2 linked regions of the Sinorhizobium sp. BG8 genome follow. The protein of the gene in region 2 interacts with the protein of the main gene of each other region in a pairwise test. Links are inferred from orthologs where the notes say so. Each region holds a gene or a part of one and is shown on either strand. Other genes may lie near its edges.

Region 1 (2,919 bases), 1.7 Mb from region 2 along the record:
GCGCGGTGATCCTCGGAGCCGGGGGTGCGAGCCGCGCCGTCATCCAGGCCGTCCGGGACAGGGGTTTTCGCGAGGTCCATGTCGTGAACCGGACCGTGGCACGGGCACGTGAACTCGCCGACCGCTTCGGAGAAAAAGTGCATGCGCACTCCCTTGATGCACTTGCGGAGGTCACCGTCGGCGCCGGGCTGTTCGTCAACACCACCTCTCTCGGAATGGACGGGGAGCAGGCCCCGACGATTGATTTCTCGACAATGAGAGATGGCGCCATCGTCACCGACATCGTCTACGTCCCCCTGCGAACACCTTTTCTGCGCCAGGCGGAAGAACAGGGAGTTGCGACTGTCGATGGTCTCGGCATGCTCCTCCATCAGGCCGCGCCCGGTTTCGAACGCTGGTTCGGTGTTCGCCCGGAGGTGGACGCAAAGCTCCGGCAGATGATCATCGACGATATGGAGAGCCATCCGTGATCGTGGTCGGCCTGACGGGATCGATTGGCACCGGTAAATCGACGACTTCGGCAATGTTCAGGGAACTCGGGATACCGGTTCATGACGCCGACGACACCGTCCACGCCCTTTATGGCGGCAAGGCGGTAGGGCCGATCGGACGGAGCTTTCCCGATGCGGTGAAGAATGGCGTAGTCGACCGCAAAGCCCTTTCGGCAATCCTTGCCGACCACCCGGAACGTTTCTCTGAACTCGAGGCCATCGTGCACCCTCTGGTGCGACAGGAGGAGCAGGCCTTCATAACCAGGGAACGGACGTCGGGCAGCAAGATCGCGGTCCTGGACGTTCCTTTGCTGTTCGAGACTGGCGGCGAAAATCGGGTCGACAAGGTTGTTGTCGTGACCTGTGATCCGGAAATCCAACGGCAGCGCGTGCTCGCCCGGCCCAATATGACGCCCGAAAAGTTCGAGTTGGTGCTTTCCCGTCAAATGCCGGACGCGGAGAAACGGCGGCGAGCGGATTTTGTGGTCGACACTGGAAAGGGACTTGAAGCCGCGAGGCAACAGGTGGAAGACATTGTAGAGACCCTTGCCGGTCGGAGAGGCTGAAAGCGGACCAATGCGCGAGATCATATTCGATACGGAAACAACCGGCCTCGACAATCGGGCCGACCGGGTGATTGAAATCGGCGGCATCGAACTGGAAAACCACTTCCCGACCGGGCGGACGTTCCACGTCTATATCAATCCCGGCGACAGGAAGGTGCACCCGGACGCTCTCGCCGTGCACGGCATCACCGATGAGTTCCTGGCGGGCAAGCCTTTGTTTTCGGCGATCGTCGAAGAACTGCAGGCCTTCTTCAAGGGCGCACGATGGGTCGCCCATAATGCGAACTTCGATATGGGCTTCATCAACGCGGAATTCGAACGGCTCGGCATAGCGCCTGTTCCCGCCGATGAGGTTCTGGATACGCTGGCACTTGCACGGCGCAAGCATCCAATGGGTCCGAATTCGCTGGACGCCCTTTGCCGGCGCTATGGTATCGACAATTCGCATCGAACCAAGCATGGCGCGCTCCTGGACTCCGAACTTCTCGCCGAGGTCTACATAGAGATGATCGGCGGCCGCCAGGCGGCTCTCGGACTTGGTGTGGAAACGCGCCAAAAGCGGTCTGATCAGGACGAACGGGACGACGTCCTGATTCCACTTCCTGTGCGCGAACACCCCTTGCCTCCCAGGATCACCGAGGAAGATCTCGCCAAGCATGCTGCAATGGTCGGGAAAATCGGTGCGGGTGCAATCTGGAACAAGTACGGCGAGTAAGCTGAGCTTCCATCAGCAGTGGGAGCTATGGGATCTTGAAACAAAAACGCCCGGCGTTGAGCCGGGCGTCTGCAAAACCGATGGATACGGTCTCAGTTCGGTGCATTCGCGACTTTCGATTTCAGCTGTTCCTCAGCCATGCGCTGTGTAAACATCTGCGCGAAATCGATGGGGTCGATCATCAGCGGCGGGAAGCCGCCATTGCGCGTTGCGTCCGCGATGATCTGCCGCGCGAAGGGGAAGAGCAAGCGCGGGCACTCGATGAAGAGCACCGGCAGCATGTGTTCCTGGGGGAAACCGGAAATGCGGAACACGCCGCCGTAAGCGAGTTCGGTGTGGAAGAGAATCTTGTCATCTTCCTTTGCGTCGGCACTCAGCGAGAGTACGACATCGAATTCCGTTTCGGACAACGGATTTGCGTTGACGTTCACGTTGATGTTGATCGCCGGGGCCTTTTCCCGTGCCTGAAGGGAGCGCGGCGCGCCCGGGTTCTCAAAGGAGAAGTCCTTCACGTACTGGGCCAGGATATTGAGCGACGGGCTGTTTCCGGATTCTGAATCGGTTGACATTGGACTTTCCTCGGGTCGTCATGCAGGTGTGGCCATCTACCATTTCGGCCTACTGCTTACAACCCTGCGATCACCGCTCCGAATTGCGCTGGAAGTCGTCGGAGTCGAGGTCGATCGTATGAATTTCGGGCTGTCTGCGGTCTGCATCGGGCGTGGAGGAGGGGATGTCCACCACGACGACGCCCTTCAGCAGTCGCTTCCATACCCATTGCCGAACGGGCGGAAGGAACAAGGCGATACCCAGGACGTCTGTAAGGAAGCCGGGAATGAGGAGCAACAGGCCTGCGACCACGATCATCGCGGCATCGAGCATCTCTCGGCCGGGCAGTTTGCCTTCCTGAGCCGCCTGACGTAGGCGCAACAGGGCGCCAAAACCCTGGATGCGCATCAGGAGGATGCCGAGAACGCCGGACAGCAGGACCAGCGACAGGGTCGGCAGCACGCCTATCTGGCGGCCGACGAGAATGAAACAGGCGATTTCGCCGAGTGGCAGTAGAAGAAATAGAACCGCCGGAATGAGTCTCAACATGGTGTCTCGTTTCGTATTGCCGTGTCAGGAAGGTGCGAGAACGCGCGCC
Region 2 (4,105 bases):
CGTGCGGCGGGATCAGGTGAAACGAGACTATTCGATCCCTTCCGATTGTCCAGACGCGTCTGGCCTTCCGGATCCGCGTCGCGATATGGCTCGCTTGACACGTGAACAAAAATAGAACAAAATAAAAACATACAAAGAAAGGGAGCCTTGCAATGACCGATTTTCTGCGTGACCTCGCTGCATTCGCATCCATGGCCATGTTCGTGGCGAGCTTCTCCGTCATCATCCTCGGAATGTAGAGACTACCTTCGCAGTCGCAATCGGCCGCCCGGGTGTTTGGTTCTGCGTGGTCCCTCCGTTTGATATCGGGGAAAAGGGCGGTCGTGCGCTGCCGTTATGGACTCACGAGCGGCGAATCCGTGTATCGTCACCTCTTCTTCGATGAGGTGCAGGTATGGCGGGTGATACGACGGCGACGGTTTCCGGAGACGAGGCGAAAGGATCGCCGGCTTTCGTGCATCTGAGGGTGCATTCGGCCTTTTCCCTGCTCGAAGGGGCGCTGCCCATCAAGAAGATTGTCGGCAAGGCGGTCTCGGACGGCCAGCCGGCCATTGCCATCACCGACACGAACAACCTGTTTGCGGCTCTGGAATTTTCCCAGAAGGCGGTCGGCGACGGCATTCAGCCGGTGATCGGCTGCCAGCTCTCGATCGACATGGAGGACGAAGGTGACGGTGAGCGGCGCGGCGGTCAGGCCCAGCTTGCCAAGCTCCCGTCCGTGGTCCTGCTCGCTGCGACGGAGGAGGGTTATGTTCGCCTTGTTGAACTGGTGAGCCGCGCCTATCTCGGCGGCGAGGGCGGCCAGTCTGTGCGCATCGCGCTTTCCTGGCTGGAGGAGGGCACTGAAGGGCTCATCGCCCTCACGGGCGCTTCCACGGGACCCGTCGACATGGCACTCATCGCGGGCCAGCCTACGGTCGCGGCCTCGAGGCTCTCCGCGCTGAAGCGGCTCTTTGGAGATCGCCTCTATGTCGAGCTGCAGCGGCACGGACGCTACGACCGGCAGCACGAACGCCGCATGATCGAATTCGCCTATGCACAGGACCTGCCGCTGGTCGCGACCAACGAGCCGTTCTTTCCGTCGCCGGACGACTACGACGCTCACGACGCTCTCATGGCCGTCGCGCACAATGCCATGGTGTCGGACGACAGCCGTTTCCGCCTGTCGCCGGATCACTACCTCAAGAGCCGGAAGGACATGGCGGCGCTCTTCGCCGACATGCCGGAGGCGCTCGAGAACACCGTCGAGATTGCGCGGCGATGCTCCTTCATCCTGAAGACGCGTGGGCCGATCCTGCCGCGCTTCACCGGTGCCACCGACGATCCCGCGGAGGCCGAGCGTGCCGAATCCGCGGAACTCCGCCGCCAGGCGGCCGAAGGGCTGGAAGAGCGAATGGACAAGCTCGGCCTTTCGCCGGGTTATTCGCGCGAGGACTATGTGGAGCGCCTTGATTTCGAGCTCGGCGTCATCGAGCGAATGAAATTTCCGGGCTACTTCCTGATCGTTTCCGACTTCATCAAGTGGGCCAAGCAGCAGAACATACCCGTCGGACCCGGCCGTGGTTCGGGTGCAGGCTCGCTGGTCGCCTATGCGCTGACCATCACCGATGTCGATCCGCTGCGGTTCTCTCTTCTGTTCGAGCGCTTCCTGAACCCCGAACGTGTGTCGATGCCGGACTTCGACATCGACTTCTGCCAGGACCGCCGCGAAGAGGTGATCCGCTACGTCCAGCGGAAGTATGGCCGCGAACAGGTGGCGCAGATCATCACCTTCGGTTCGCTGCAGGCGCGCGCGGCCTTGCGGGATGTCGGGCGAGTCCTCGAAATGCCCTACGGGCAGGTCGACCGGATCTGCAAGCTGGTGCCGAACAATCCTGCGAACCCGACGCCCCTCTACAAGGCGATCGAGGAGGAGCCCAAGCTGCAGGAAGAGGCGGAGAACGAGCCGGTCGTCGCACGCCTGCTCGACATCGCCCAGAAGATCGAGGGGCTTTACCGCCACGCCTCGACGCATGCCGCCGGCATCGTCATCGGCGACAGGCCGCTGTCGCAGCTCGTGCCGATGTATCGCGATCCGCGCTCCGACATGCCCGTCACCCAGTTCAACATGAAATGGGTGGAGCAGGCCGGCCTCGTGAAGTTCGACTTCCTCGGGCTGAAGACCCTGACCGTTCTCAAGACCGCGGTGGATTTCATCCGCAAGCGCGAGATCGAGGTGAAGCTCGAAAGCCTGCCGCTGGATGACGGCCTGACCTACGAGATGCTGTCGCGCGGCGAAACGGTCGGCGTCTTCCAGGTTGAAAGTGCCGGCATGCGCAAGGCGCTCATCGGCATGCGTCCGGACTGCATCGAGGACATCATCGCGCTCGTGGCCCTCTACCGGCCGGGCCCGATGGAGAACATCCCGGTCTACAACGCCCGCAAGCACGGTGAAGAGGAGATCGAATCGATCCATCCGATGATCGATCATCTCCTGAAGGAAACCCAGGGCGTTATCGTCTACCAGGAACAGGTGATGCAGATCGCCCAGGTTCTGTCGGGATACTCTCTCGGCGAGGCCGATCTGCTTCGCCGCGCCATGGGTAAGAAGATCAAGGAGGAGATGGACAAGCAGCGTGCCCGCTTCGTCGAGGGCGCGGTGAAGAACGGCGTCTCCAAGCCGCAATCCGACCTCATCTTCGACCTGCTCGCCAAGTTCGCGAACTACGGCTTCAACAAGTCGCACGCCGCCGCCTACGCCATCGTCTCCTACCAGACGGCCTACCTCAAGGCGCACTATCCAGTCGAGTTCCTCGCCGCGTCGATGACCTACGACATGTCGAACACGGACAAGCTCAACGATTTCAGGCAGGATGCTGCGCGCCTCGGCATCAAGGTCGTGCCGCCTTCGGTGCAGACGTCGTTTGCTCATTTCGAGACCGGCGAAAACCGCATCTACTATGCGCTTGCGGCAATCAAGGGCGTTGGCGAGGCCGCGGTTCAGCACATCGTCGACGTGCGCGGCGACCGTCCCTTCGAAAGCCTCGAGGACTTTTGCCTTAGGATCGACCCCAAGTTCGTCAACCGGCGCGTCTTTGAAAGCCTGATTTCCGCAGGTGCCTTCGATTGTTTCGGCCATGACCGTGCCGCGCTGATCGGCGGGATGGACCGCCTGCTCGGCTATGCCCAACGTGCGCAGGAAAACAAGACAAGCGGCCAGAGCGACATGTTCGGTGCGGGCGCCGCAACCGGTCCGGAGGTCATTTCATTTCCCTCCTACACGCCTTGGCTCGCATCCGAGAAGCTGCACCGGGAGTTCCAGGTGCTCGGCTTCTACCTCTCCGCCCATCCGCTCGACACCTACAACGTGATGCTCGCGAAGATGCGGGTTCAAGGCTTCTCGGATTTTGCAGCGGCAGTGAAGAAGGGCGCAACGGCAGGACGCCTCGCCGGCACTGTAACCTCCAAGCAGGAGCGCAAGACACGCACCGGCAACAAGATGGGGATCGTCGCCTTCTCCGATGCCTCGGGCCAGTTCGAGGCCGTGCTGTTCTCCGAGATGCTGAACCAGTACCGTGACCTGCTGGAGCCCGGGAAATCGCTGGTGATGACGGTGCAGGCGGAAGAGCGGCCGGAGGGGATCGGTATGCGTATCCAGACATTGCGCTCCCTGGAGGAAGAAGCCCTTCAGCAGCAGAAGGCGCTACGCGTCTATGTGCGCGATTCAGGCCCCTTGCGATCCATCGCCTCGCATCTCAACGCCAAGGGCGACGGCCTCGTCTCCTTTATCGTCATCAAGGACAACGGCCAGCGCGAGATCGAAGTGGAGCTGAACGAGCGCTACAGGATCTCGCCGGAGATTGCCGCCGCGCTGCGCACGGCGCCAGGCGTGATCGACGTGGAACTGGTCTAGGGGCAAAACCTTGCTGAGGTGAACGCTGGCCCGGCGGCGGATCGTGCCGTTGTGCCTGATCGGACCGGGTTGCTCTCCTCGGGGAGAGCCGCCGTCGGCCGGGAAGATTGTCCGCTGGATATCTTAGGCTGCGCCTCCGGTAGAAAGTCGAGGCCCTTTGGGTGTTCACTTGATGGTGACGACTGAGCTCTCGACCTTGTGCCTATTGCTCAC

Evidence for each region.
Region 1: the proteins of dnaE (region 2) and dnaQ interact in binary tests that used the Escherichia coli proteins (3 or more experiments, as listed by UniProt). The link is inferred for Sinorhizobium sp. BG8 from one-to-one orthologs.

What each region holds. Positions count from the first base shown.
Region 1 is NZ_CP044011.1:649,407-652,325, forward strand. What follows is about bases 71-2,919. They hold dnaQ (DNA polymerase III subunit epsilon), read left to right. Parts: upstream 71-1,067; coding sequence 1,068-1,772; downstream 1,773-2,919. Other genes in these bases: F3Y30_RS02965 (shikimate dehydrogenase), read left to right, coding at 71-470; coaE (dephospho-CoA kinase), read left to right, coding at 467-1,057; secB (protein-export chaperone SecB), read right to left, coding at 1,865-2,341; F3Y30_RS02985 (FxsA family protein), read right to left, coding at 2,412-2,870. Outside these bases: more of F3Y30_RS02965, read left to right, coding at 1-70. UniProt on the Escherichia coli protein: DNA polymerase III is a complex, multichain enzyme responsible for most of the replicative synthesis in bacteria. The epsilon subunit contain the editing function and is a proofreading 3'-5' exonuclease.
Region 2 is NZ_CP044011.1:2,372,358-2,376,462, forward strand. The notes cover bases 58-4,092. They hold dnaE (DNA polymerase III subunit alpha), read left to right. Parts: upstream 58-394; coding sequence 395-3,892; downstream 3,893-4,092. Other genes in these bases: F3Y30_RS11120 (L,D-transpeptidase family protein), read right to left, coding at 4,058-4,092. Also shown: more of F3Y30_RS11120, read right to left, coding at 4,093-4,105. UniProt on the Escherichia coli protein: DNA polymerase III is a complex, multichain enzyme responsible for most of the replicative synthesis in bacteria. This DNA polymerase also exhibits 3' to 5' exonuclease activity. The alpha chain is the DNA polymerase catalytic subunit.